One region of the Oceanobacillus sp. CAU 1775 genome, then DNA from elsewhere that is predicted to be linked to it. Evidence: riboswitches for the same ligand, from Rfam matches in the RefSeq annotation. Region 1 holds a riboswitch; each other region holds the start of a gene.
What was found. Region 1 has a riboswitch for thiamine pyrophosphate ahead of tenA (thiaminase II). Riboswitches for the same ligand answer to the same signal wherever they lie in the genome.
Positions count from the first base shown of each region.

Region 2: linked by a shared signal. The riboswitch ahead of thiW (energy coupling factor transporter S component ThiW) and the one ahead of tenA (thiaminase II) in region 1 are both predicted to bind thiamine pyrophosphate.
Region 3: linked by a shared signal. The riboswitch ahead of thiT (energy-coupled thiamine transporter ThiT) and the one ahead of tenA (thiaminase II) in region 1 are both predicted to bind thiamine pyrophosphate.

Region 1 is NZ_JBTLRO010000001.1:546,427-550,691, reverse strand. Features, by position in the region: gene ACXYMZ_RS02620 (pseudouridine-5'-phosphate glycosidase) at 1-667, shown strand, start outside; gene ACXYMZ_RS02615 (sigma-70 family RNA polymerase sigma factor) at 730-1,290, opposite strand; gene tenA (thiaminase II) at 1,416-2,105, opposite strand; TPP riboswitch at 2,249-2,348, opposite strand; gene ACXYMZ_RS02605 (cytochrome c oxidase subunit 2A) at 2,563-2,712, shown strand; gene ACXYMZ_RS02600 (cytochrome c oxidase subunit II) at 2,728-3,189, shown strand; gene ACXYMZ_RS02595 (cbb3-type cytochrome c oxidase subunit I) at 3,201-4,265, shown strand, end outside.
Region 2 is NZ_JBTLRO010000002.1:230,022-234,286, forward strand. Features, by position in the region: gene ACXYMZ_RS04415 (hypothetical protein) at 1-378, shown strand, start outside; gene ACXYMZ_RS04420 (DUF3307 domain-containing protein) at 375-1,223, shown strand; gene ACXYMZ_RS04425 (SCP2 sterol-binding domain-containing protein) at 1,262-1,609, opposite strand; TPP riboswitch at 1,796-1,909, shown strand; gene thiW (energy coupling factor transporter S component ThiW) at 1,999-2,484, shown strand; gene thiD (bifunctional hydroxymethylpyrimidine kinase/phosphomethylpyrimidine kinase) at 2,503-3,324, shown strand; gene thiM (hydroxyethylthiazole kinase) at 3,321-4,109, shown strand; gene thiE (thiamine phosphate synthase) at 4,132-4,265, shown strand, end outside.
Region 3 is NZ_JBTLRO010000004.1:167,269-171,533, forward strand. Features, by position in the region: gene ACXYMZ_RS08720 (YceI family protein) at 1-464, opposite strand, end outside; gene ACXYMZ_RS08725 (M3 family oligoendopeptidase) at 770-2,551, shown strand; TPP riboswitch at 2,607-2,712, shown strand; gene thiT (energy-coupled thiamine transporter ThiT) at 2,807-3,382, shown strand; gene ACXYMZ_RS08735 (zinc-binding dehydrogenase) at 3,584-4,265, shown strand, end outside.

The sequences.
Region 1 (4,265 bases):
TGATGATGTTGCGAAGGTTTCGCGTCGTGATTTCCCTTATATTCTTGCGACTCGAAAAATGGGAGCAACAACGGTTGCAGCAACAATGATTGCCGCTGCACTAGCTGATATTAAGGTTTTTGCAACTGGTGGAATCGGTGGGGTTCACCGTGGTGCGGAAACAACAATGGATATTTCTGCGGACTTGGAAGAACTTGCGCAAACAGATGTTGCAGTTGTATGTGCTGGAGCAAAATCAATTCTCGATTTGGGATTAACCATGGAATACCTTGAAACAAAAGGTGTGCCTGTGATTGGTTATGAAACAGATACTTTGCCAGCATTCTTTAGTAGAGAAAGTAATTTTCCAGTGAATTTCCGTGCAGATGATGTTTCAGTAATCGCTGCGACACTGAAAACGAAATGGAAATTAGATCTTCATGGCGGAGCAGTTATTGCTAACCCGATTCCTGTAGAAAATGAAATCCCGCGTGCTGAAATCGATTCTATTATTGATCAAGCAATCGCAGAAGCGGAAGAAAATAATATTCAAGGAAAAGATGCTACCCCATTCCTTCTAGCAAAAGTAAAAGAACTGACAGAAGGAAAAAGTCTTGAAGCTAATATTGCATTAGTTAAAAATAATGCTAAAGTTGGCGCACAAATCGCTGTGGCTTTAGAAAAATAAATTTTAATTATGTACGAGAAAACAGTCCCGCTACATTTTGGTAGTGGGACTGCTTTTTTATGTTATTTTTCTAGAAGTTCCATGATGTTTTTTTCTGCCTGAGGATGACGTAATTTTCTTCTGGCTTCTTTTGCCCAGCCCTTTACAGCTTCGACGGAGACATTTTCCTTCTCGGCAATTTCTTTTAATGATATGTCTTCAATAATATAGTATTGCACCCACTTCCACTGTTTTTCTGTTAAAAGTTCTCTAATTTGCATCCAGAGGTGGCTGTTGTCTGTGAGGTGCTCTGTAATGATGTCTTTTTGTGGTTCGGTGTTAGTTGAATTTTGGTAATTTGCTCGGTCTAATGTTTCTTCCTCTTCTGTTGCCATTGGTGTTTCTTTGTTTATTCTCCGACTTTCCTTCCGAATCAAATCAATTAAACGACGATGAATAATAAAATTAAAATAGGTTGAAAGTGGCCCTTTATCTGGCTGGTATTTTTTATATGCACTCCACATGGCAATTAGCCCCTCCTGATAAAATTCCTGGTGCGGATCCTGAATCCTTAACTTATGAAGATGATAATGAATCCGCCGCTCATTCTGCTCAACAATCTCCTCAAACGAAAACCCCTTCATAAAATCCCCCCTACCAAATACATCCTCACCCCTATAATCGAAAACCAACTCGGAAAGGGGGTGAATGAAACATGGGGACGGTTCTCATGTTGCAATGAATGCAACGCGAGAACCGTCCCCATGTTTCACTTTTCTTCTAGATCGACTGGCCAGTGTTGTTGTTTTTCGGCCATTTCCCAGAACATGTATTCAAATAGGCTTGTTTTTACTACGATTTCTTCTAATTCTTTTAGATCACGTTCTGGTTTTCCTTCGGTTATTTCATTGATGAGCGTTTTACAGTCCTCGGCTAATGCTGTGAAGCCGTCTGAGGAATACATTCTCACCCAATGTCCGTAAAATTCATGCTCCAATGCGCCGTCCCATTTGGCTAATTCTTTTCCAATAAAATTATAGCTCCAAGCACAAGCCAAAACGGATGCAACGACATTTTCAACTCCGCCTCGCTGCGATACGTTTAGCATATAGCTTGTGTATGCAGTCGTTGTTGCTGCTGTCTCTGTTTCCTCAAGTTCTTCATGCGTTATTCCAAATCTACTTGCATATTGGCGGTGTAAATCCATTTCCATGTTCAATGTTCCATCAAGTAGCTTTGCAAAAACGGACATCGTTTTTAAGTCAGGCGCTTTTGCACTTCCGAGAGCAAATAAACGAGAGTATTCAATTAAATAAACATAATCTTGGTTCAACCAATGTTTAAATTTATCCTGCTCCAGCCAACCTTCTCCGAGCCCTTTCACAAATGGATGCTCTAAATATGATTCCCAAATCGGTTCAACTTTGTCCCATAATCGATCTGTAAATTGTTTACTCATTATTTTTCCTCCTAATTTTTTTGATAATGCATTAGAACTTGATTCGAACAGGATCACCTCTTTTGACTAGGAAAAGAAAACACAAAAAACCCCATCACTAGAGTACTAGAAATGGGGTTAGCAATTTATAAATAAATTCAGCTAGATTTCTTCATCCACTTCCCTACGCTAGCGTTAACTAGATCAGGTTCGAAGGGTCGATTACACATCTCTCAGCATTTCCATGCTCCCCTAGTCGATTCTTTAATATTCACTTAACACATACCATTATAGACATAGCGACATGAGCAAAGCAAGGAGATTGAAACATGGGGACGGTTCTCTTGTTTCAATTAATGCAACATGAGAACCGTCCCCATGTTTCACTAAATTTGTAGTTTATTTGAATTATGTTAGGGAAAGGCTAATTGTGGGTAGTACTATTGGTTGGTCAAAATAAATGGAGGGAGGTTTTTTGGTGAAGGAGTCTGAAAATAGACAAGAGCATGAAAATCCTGAAGAGGAACTTTCTTTTAAGAGTGCTTTGTATTCGTCTGTTTTATTTGTAGGTGGAGGAATTGTTTTGTTTTGGTTTCTATTATTTATCGCTTTTTCCCTAAGAGTATAAGGAGGTAAAAATAATATGCATCGTTATGAAAAGATTTGGCTCACATTAGCAGCTGCAATGTTGGTAATTGCAGTTGTATACAGTGGTTATCAAACCTTTGCACTTGGGCACGGACCCCCGAGCGGAGTTGGAACGATTGATCCAGAAAATGTAGAGAATACTGCTCCATTTGATAATCCAGGTGTATTTGAAGTAGGTGAAAATGAATATGAGGTTGTTATGATTGTAAGGGCTTTCTCTTTTGAACCTAGTGAAGTAGTCGTTCCTGCTGGTTCTACTGTTAATTTTATAATGACTTCTCCAGATGTTATCCATGGTTTTCAGGTAATTGATACAAATATTAATGCGATGGTCATGCCAGGACATGTTCAGGAGGCCTCACAAACATTCAATGAACCTGGTGAATATTTGGCTGTGTGTAATGAATATTGTGGAGCGGGACACCAGATGATGAGTATGACAATTACTGTTGAATAGGAGGGTTGCAATTGGAAGCGACTACGACACTTCGAACGAAATTAGATTCTGTATCTGGAAAAAGATCAGAAGATTCACGGATTACATTAACTTATTTTTCCATAGCATTTCTTACAATAATTATCGGAGGATTTTTTGGTTTACTGCAAGTGTTAAATCGGGCAGGCTATCTTGAACTTCCTGCTTGGCTAGATTACTATCAAGTATTAACTGCACACGGGGTATTACTAGTCTTAGTATTCTCTGTGCTATTTGTGTTTGGTTATTTTTATGCTGTACTTTCACATACAACGGACGGCTTACTTCCTATTGTAAGAAAAATGGGCTGGGCAGCATTAGGCATTATGCTCGTCGCTGTAGTTTTTGTTGTCACAACAATTCTAAATGGAACAGCCTCTGTCATGTATACTTTTTATGCACCAATGCAGGCTTCTCCTTGGTTTTATGTGGGGCTCTTCATTCTTGTTGTGGGAATTTGGACGGCTGCATTCAGCGGGTTTATTCAAATAGCCAAGTGGAGAAAAAGAAACAAAGGAAAACATATCCCAATTCTTGCGTTTTTTGCGATGGGTGTTTTTACGCTTATGTTTTTTGGGAGTCTTGGTGTAACCGCAGAAGTTTTAATGCTTATTCCTTGGGCTTTTGGCTGGACAGAAACGATTAATGTCATGCTTAGTAGAACGTTATTCTGGAGCTTTGGACATACATTTGTAAACATTTGGTATTTAACAGCTGTTTCTGTTTGGTATGTAGTCGTTCCGAAAATTATTGGTGGTCGATTATTTAGTGATACATTAATTAGAGTTGTCGTTATTTTATTAGTTATTGCAAATATCCCTGGTGGTTTTCACCATCAGATTGTTGACCCTGGAATGTCAGAAGGTGTGAAACTTATTCACGCAGGAATGAGTATGGTAATTGGTTTCCCTTCTTTGATGACTGCCTATGCGATGTTTTATGTATTTGACCGAACAGGAAGGAAAAAAGGTTCAAAGAGCATCTTTGGTTGGGTAAAGAAAATGCCATGGGGTGACGTTCGTTTTCTCGCTCCAATGATTGCAATGATTGCATTTATT
Region 2 (4,265 bases), on a different contig from region 1:
GATGTAAACAAAGAAGCTAGCTATGAAATAGATAGCAACCCGTTAGAGCTACTTTTAAATACCAACCTAAAGCTTACTCAAGAACATGCAAATGCACAAACAGAGCTGCAATCTCTTGTCTTCTCTTTGTACCTTATCTTAGGGCAGCAAAATAAAGTTAGTAAATATCTAGGCAGAACCAAATCAACCATATCAACGCATATGAAAAATGGTAAAACGGATATTATTATAGAAGCATTTGAAAATATAGTGCAGGTATTAAATGGTCTAGAAACAGAGTCAACGACTAACAAGGTAACAGAATTGCAAGCTAGTATTAAACAAAATATTACAAACCGCTTACAAGATTACTTGCCAATCGAGAGGAATATAAAATGATATTATTATCGCTACTCTTAGCGCATTTAATTGCTGACTTTTGGCTTCAAACCGATCAAATGGTTAGAGAAAAATTAACATTTCTAAAAAAGCATCTCATTCATCATCTTTTAGCAACTGGAGTTACACTTCTATTTATATGGGGAGTTATCTACGAATTTCAACATATTTTAAAATATCTCTTTCTCCCGTTAATTTTTATTTGTATGACACATCTATTAATTGATTTATTGAAAATAAAACTTGGAGAAACAAAAGATAGTATGAAAAAGCTTGGTTTCTTCTTACTGGACCAAGTATTACATGTAACAATCATTGTAACGACTTGCTTTCTATTCTTTCAACAAGAACCCCTAGCAATATGGAACAGCTTATTGAATTTACATGAAGGAATTATACAGACAACATTGTTTATACTAATTTTATTTATTCTAGCCACAACCGTCAGTGGCCACATAGTAAAATATGTTGTTGGCTCCCTGCCCTCAGAATTTACAAATTTTGAAGGTGAATTAACTTTGAGAAATAAAATAAGTAATAAAAGTGAAAAAAATGTACCCAATACCGATAATAGTTTTACAGAGGAATATCATTACTATTCGTACTCCTCTCCCCTGCGTTCTCGTGGAAAACTAATCGGATATATTGAGAGATTACTAGTAATTGTATTGACAATGATTGGTTCTTATCAATCTATTGCTTTCATAATTGCTGCAAAATCAATCGCGCGATTTAAACAACTTGATGATCGTAACTGGGCGGAATATTTTCTTTTAGGGACCCTTTCCTCTATATTCTTAGGTTTAGTACTTGGGTTAATTTCCAAAAAATTGTTGATGGAATAGAAAAAGGACTCTTATTAACAAAGAGTCCTTTTCCAATGTTATTCACTTAGTTTATATTTCTTTAAAAGACTTTCTAGTTTTAAAGCCTTGGTCATATCTCCATCCAACTTTAATTTCCCAGTCATAAATGCTACCGTTCCATTTAGATTTCCAGCAAGAAATTTATGGAAGTTTTTGAGCGACATTTTTAATGTGCAATCTGCATCGGCCTTTACCCCTTCACTAACCTTCGCCGTACCATTTTGTATATCTAATTGATAGACACCTTCCTCTTCCCCACTAATCTCAAATTGATACAATGACTGAACTTCATGGATAGGTTCAGGATTTTCATTTAACCTTTTTTCAATTTCTTGCATAACTTCATTTAAACTTAAATTCTCCATTTAACTTACTCCCCCTACTTTGTCTACTATGACTTTTAACCATGAACATTTAGTTGAATTATAAATGTTTTTTAGTTTCTTTTCAATTATAAGAAAAAGTAAATTCAAAATCTTGTCTTTCTTTAAGTAGATTGTATGACAGATAGTAATTTATCTGATATGATTATTCATGAATCAAATAAGTTTTACCACTACTAGGGGTGCCCAATCGTGGGCTGAGAGGAAAGTGTAGCATACTTTCCGACTCTTAATGAACCTGATCTGGGTAATACCAGCGGAGGGAAGTAGGAAGGCACATCTGTGTCATAACTATTTTACTGATGAAACCAGGTCTCTCGTAGATCTGGTTTTTTTGATTTTATCCCCCCTATTATGAGAGGAGGTAAATAATGAATCGTACACGTTTAATAACATTAATGGCTGTTTTTATTGCGATTGGAACGATAAGTGCTCAGCTTATCTGGTTCCCTGCAGGTGTAGCAAGAGCTTATCCAGTGCAACACGCAATAAATGTTATGGCAGCTGTTACCCTTGGACCAGGTCCCGCCGTAATCATTGCATTCATGATTAGTCTATTACGTAATATGCTTGGACTGGGTACACTTCTCGCATTTCCTGGAGCGATGGTTGGTGCATTTTTAGCAGGCATTCTTTATAAAAAGACTGAAATAAAATCACTTGCTGCAGTTGGAGAAGGAATTGGAAGTGGTGTAATTGGAGCAATGTTCGCGGTACCATTTGCAACTATCTTTATGGGTACTGCTGTTGGAGCTTTTGCATTCATTCCTGCATTCCTTGTAAGTAGTTTATCTGGATCAATTATCGGACTAATTATTGTTTCAAAGGTTAATAGTAGAAAATTGCTTCACAATTAAGGAGTGTCTAAAAAAGCTATGACAAATCATATTAATCAACAAGTGCCGTGCGCTCTAACAATTGCTGGAACAGATCCAAGTGGCGGAGCTGGAATTCATGCGGATTTAAAAACATTTCAAGAACTCAGGAGTTACGGAATGTCAGTTATCACATCAATTGTTGCACAAAATACAACTGGTGTTCAGGCAATCTCTCATGTTTCACTAGAAATGATTGAACAACAATTGGAATCTATCATTTCAGATATGCCAATACATGCATTTAAGACAGGTATGATCGCTAATCAGGAAATGATGCAAGTCATCTATAATAAAATTGTAAATATTAATGCGCCATATGTCATGGATCCTGTGATGGTTGCGACGAGTGGTGATGTTTTAATCGAAAACCAAGCGAGAGATTTTTTACGTGATAAACTTATTCCGCTCACTACTGTAATTACTCCTAACATTCCTGAAACTGAATTTCTTACTGGAGTAAAAATAGAATCAGAGACTGAAATGCAGGAAGCAGCACATCTTTTAGTAAATAAGTATGGTGCTGGAGCTGCCTTAATCAAAGGTGGTCATCTGAAAGGCGATGCAATTGATTTTCTTTATGACGGAGTAAAAATGCATAGTTTCTCTTCGCCACGAATTCCAACCAACAATACACATGGAACTGGTTGCACCTATGCAGCAGCAATTACTGCTAACTTAAGTAAAGGACAACCATTAGTTGAGGCTGTAAAAAATGCGAAAACATTTGTAACTGCTGCTATCAAACATTCCTTTGATATAGGAGCTGGCAGTGGTCCTACGAATCATTGGGGAATCCGGCTGGAAGGTGTTGAGATATGAACTCAGAAATTATTGCACATGTTAGAGAAAAGCAACCTCTTATATACCACCTGACAAATCAAGTCGTAATGAACTTTACAGCTAATGGCTTATTAGCTTTTGGAGCATCACCAATAATGGCAAAGTCTCGAGAAGAAGCAGCCGAAATGGCAAGTATTGCTGATGGTGTTTTAATTAATATTGGAACATTAACAGAGGCTGATCTTCAGGCTATGATCATTGCAGGTAAAATAGCGAATGAAAGAAATATTCCAGTAGTATTAGATCCCGTAGGAGTTGCTGCAACATCGTTTCGTTCACAAGCTGTTCGGAAGATTTTAAATGAAGTAACACCAACTATCATTAAAGGAAATGCTGGTGAAATGGCTTTCCTCGCTGATATTCCTTGGCAGACAAAAGGTGTTGAATCAATCGGGGTTGGGAACTTAGAAGAAGTTGCCGCAATCGTTTCTAGAAAGTATCAAACTACTGCGATTGTTACAGGAGAAACAGATATTATTTATTCAGATGAAACATGTATTGAAAATCATACTGGTCATCCTCTGTTGACAAAAGTTACGGGAGCAGGCTGTTTACTAGGTTCCATAATAACTGCAAGCCTTACAACCGATCATTCGTTAAATGAACAAATGAAAACATCCTTAGCTTTTTACGGATTAGCTGCTGAGTATGCTGCTAACCATCCGAATGTAAACGGTCCAGGAACTTTCATGCCTCATTTTTTAGATGCACTGTCTTTTAATGAGGAGCAGTTAAAGGAGAATTATAATGATGCCGATAAATAAATCTTTGCGCAAATATTTTATTATGGGCAGTCAAAATTGTCAGGGAGATCCTGTGGAAATATTAGATGCTGCAGCTAAGGCTGGCATTACACTATTTCAATTTCGTGAAAAAGGTACCTCCTCCCTCGCTGGTAACGACAAATTTGAATTAGGGAT
Region 3 (4,265 bases), on a different contig from region 1:
AAAGCAGCGTTCCAAGTTAAACCAAATTCTTCACGGCTAATTGAAGTTTTACCGCTGAAACCAGCTACAGTTGCGCCAGCCATTGGATCTTTACTTTGTCCTTCAAATGTCACATCAAGAGTAACTTGCTTAGTAGTACCACGCATTGTTAAATCTCCAGTTACATCATAGTTATTTCCGCCAGTACTTTTAATGTCAGTAGCAACGAAAGTTAAGTTAGGATGATTTTCTACATCAAAGAAATCGCCTGAACGAAGGTGGTTATCACGGTCTTCGTTACGAGTGTTAACACTTGCAGCATCAATTGTAATATTGATTGTTGCATCTGTTAAATCTTCTGGATTAAGAACAAAAGTACCATCAAATTTATCAAAAGTACCTTTCGCTTTTGAAATCATCATATGTTTTACTGAAAATCCTACTTCACTGTGTGCTGTGTCTACGTTCCAATTTGTTTTTGTCATGTTAAATGACCTCCATGTAAATTATTTTTTAAAAGTAGATTACGTTACTTACTTTATGATACTTAGTATAGATTAATAAATAACTAATGTCAAGTATCTTTAATTAAAAATTGTTTATTTAAATATAAAATTAGTTTCTAAAAAAACCTTAGTATACTAAGATGTTTAGGCTAACTATTATCTATTCCTTCTTTTATCCACTGTTAAACTTTCTATTCCTAATTATTTCCTTTAAAATAGAGAATATCTGATATTTCGTTATAATTAAAAGATAACGAAAATCATATTATAAGAGGAGAGATAGTATGCAGAAGGCGTTTAATCCAAAATGGGACTTAGATTCAATTTTTGAAGGAGGGAGCACATCTTTAGAGTTTAAGAGATATATAGAAGATATTAAAAAAGAAATGAAAAGTTTATCTGTTCAACTCGAAGAATTCCAACCGAATGAAAAAAACGTAGATGAAAAATTAGTAAAAATTATCGATGCGTTAGAAAATATAATGACGAAGGTAAGACAAGCAGGAGCATTTGTAAGTTGTCTTAGTGCACAAGATGTAAATGATGCAGAAGCTGAAATCCTTGTTGGTGACCGAAGTGCCCTCGGTGCAGAATTTAGTGGAATTATGACTACTTTTAGAGATAAAATTGTATCAATTCCTGAAGAAGAATGGAATCAGTTACTCCAAAATGAGAATTTAAAAGAACTTACTTATATTTTAAATGAATATCGAACAAACGCTCAAGATTTATTACCTAAAGAACAAGAGGTATTAATTAGTGATTTAGCAGTGAATGGTTACCATGCATGGAATCAAATGTACAGCACACTAGTAGGTACAATGAAGGTTGAACTTGAAGAAGATGGCGAGGTAAATACATACTCTATTGGTCAGGCTTCAAATAAACTAAGTTCACCTAATCGAGAGTTCAGAAAATATGTTTATGAAAAATTAGATGCAGCATGGAGTGAGCAAGCACCATTATTTGCTCAAACCCTTAATAATTTAGCCGGGTTCCGCATCCAAACGTACAAACACCGTAAATGGGATAATATTTTACAAGAGCCGCTAACAATTAACCGTATGCAACAAGGGACATTAGATGCGATGTGGCGAGCAATTACGAATAACAAACATCATTTTGTTAAGTATTTAAATAAAAAAGCTGAACTATTAGGACTTGAAAAATTAAGTGTTTATGATGTGAATGCACCAGTATCAAAAACGGAACAAAAGTCTAGCTATACAGATGGAGCAAACTTTATCATTGAACACTTCCGTGCATTCAGTCCGAAAATGGCAGATTTTTCACAGCAAGCATTTGAAAATCGTTGGATTGAAGCAGAAGACCGTCCAGGTAAAAGACCAGGTGGCTTCTGTACAAGTTTCCCCGATAGCAAAGAGACGAGAATCTTTATGACATACTCAGGAACTGCTTCCAACATATCAACCTTAGCTCACGAACTAGGTCATGCATATCATCAACATGTGATGAATGATCTACATGGTTTAAATCAAAGATATGCGATGAATGTGGCTGAAACAGCTTCAACCTTTGCAGAAATGATTGTAGCTGATGCTGCAGTTAATAATGCTTCCTCTAAAGAAGAAAAATTAGCAATGCTAGAAGATAAGGTAAGCAGAAGTGTAGCATTCTTCATGAATATTCATGCACGCTTTATTTTTGAATTAAACTTCTATAAAGAAAGAGAAAATGGATTCGTTTCTGTAAATCGATTAAATGAATTAATGATTGATGCACAGAAAGAAGCCTATCAAGATGCTTTGGCTGACTATGATGAAAACTTCTGGTCATCAAAATTACATTTCCATATTACTGGAGTTCCGTTTTATAATTTCCCTTATACATTTGGTTATCTTTTCAGTCTTGGAATTTATGCTTACGCTAAAAAACAAGGTGGTAGCTTTGAAGATGATTACATTGCACTATTACAAGATACAGGTCGTATGACTGTAGAAGACTTAGCAATGAAACACCTTAATGCTGATTTAACGAAACCTGATTTTTGGGAAGATGCGATCGCTCTTTGTGTAGAGGATGTAGAAGAGTTCCTATCGCTGTAAATTTGTAATTATTGATTTAATTCTGTATACTAAAGATAACAAAAAAAGTAAATGAAAAGCCTACAGGGGGAGCTATTGAAGCTGAGAGTGAACATGTAAATGTTCAGACCCTTAGAACCTGTTAGTTAATACTAGCGTAGGGATTGTGGTTTTTTGATGGATAAAAAAGCAATGTGAGCGGATTCCCCATCAGGACCTTCCCTTGGCATTGCTTTTTTTGTTGGAAAAAATGCTTTCAAAAGGGGAGTTAATTCATTGAATCGAAAGAAAATCTTATTTTTAGTAGAAGTGTCTATATTTACAGCGCTTGCATTATTACTTGATATATTACCACTATCCTTTAAGCTATGGGCACAAGGCGGATCTGTATCATTTGCAATGATTCCTGTATTTATTGTTGCGTTCCGTTGGGGAATAAAAGGTGGCTTATTATCTGGTTTCCTTTGGGGGATGTTACAGATTGCTGTAGGAAATGCGTATATTCTAACACCGTTACAAGGGTTCATTGATTATGCAATTGCCTTTACAGTAATAGGTTTTGCTGGTATCTTTGCTAAGCAAATTCAAGAAGCGGTTAAAGATGGAAAGGTGAAAACTTATTTAACTTATATTACTGCTGGTGTCTTAGTAGGTTCTGTATTAAGATTTTTAGCACACTATGTTGCAGGAGCGGTATTTTTCGGATCTGCAGTTGAAGGGCAATCACCATGGATTTATTCACTAATCTATAATGCGTCTTATATGTTCCCGTCATTTGTATTATCAGCAGTACTTGTCTTTTTCTTGTTCCACAAACAACCTAGAACGTTGTTGAATCTAGCTACTAATTAATTGTTTTAAGGAATCTGCTCACATAAAAAATCCCCTATTAGTCATCTGCATAAAGCAGCTGTACTAATAGGGGTTTTTAATTACACGCGGTTAAAGCTTAGTGTTATGAGGAGTACCTAGAATGAATCAAAGTAATAGCATGATGTATGAATTATTAGTATACTTCTAAGTATAAAATATATTTGGAAGTGGGGGAAGGTCATGCAAGCATTTGTATTAGAATATGGAGAATTAAAAGTAAAGGATATGCCCGAGCCAGTAGCAGGAAAAAAAGAAGTTGTTGTTAAATTAAAAACTGCAGGATTAAATCGCAGAGACCTTTATATTCCTAGACGTCATGGGAGTGACAAAAAAGCACTTATCCTTGGATCAGATGGAGCAGGAATTGTTGAATCGATTGGAGAAGCCGTATCATCTGTTCAGGTAGGTGACGAAGTAATTATAAATCCATCGCTTCGTTGGAAGAACAACTCGGATGCACCACCTCCTAGTTTTGATATCTTAGGGATGCCTGATAATGGAACTTTTGCAGAAAAAATTGTTTTATCTGAAGATCAGGTTGAACAAAAACCTAACTACCTTTCATGGGAAGAAGCTGGCACGGTTGCTTTATCAGGATTGACAGGTTACCGTGCATTAGTAACAAAGGGTCAAATCAAGGCAGGAGACACATTATTTATACCTGGAGCAGGTAGTGGGGTCAGTACTTTCATTATTCAATTGGCTAAAAGTATTGGAGCAAAGGTAGTAGTTACTTCCCGAAGTGAAGCCAAATTGAAGCAAGCTAAAAAGATCGGTGCGGATATTGCAATATCTACACATAGTGATTGGAAAAAAGAATTAGAAGATGTTGTAATCGACCTTGCTATAGATAGTATTGGTG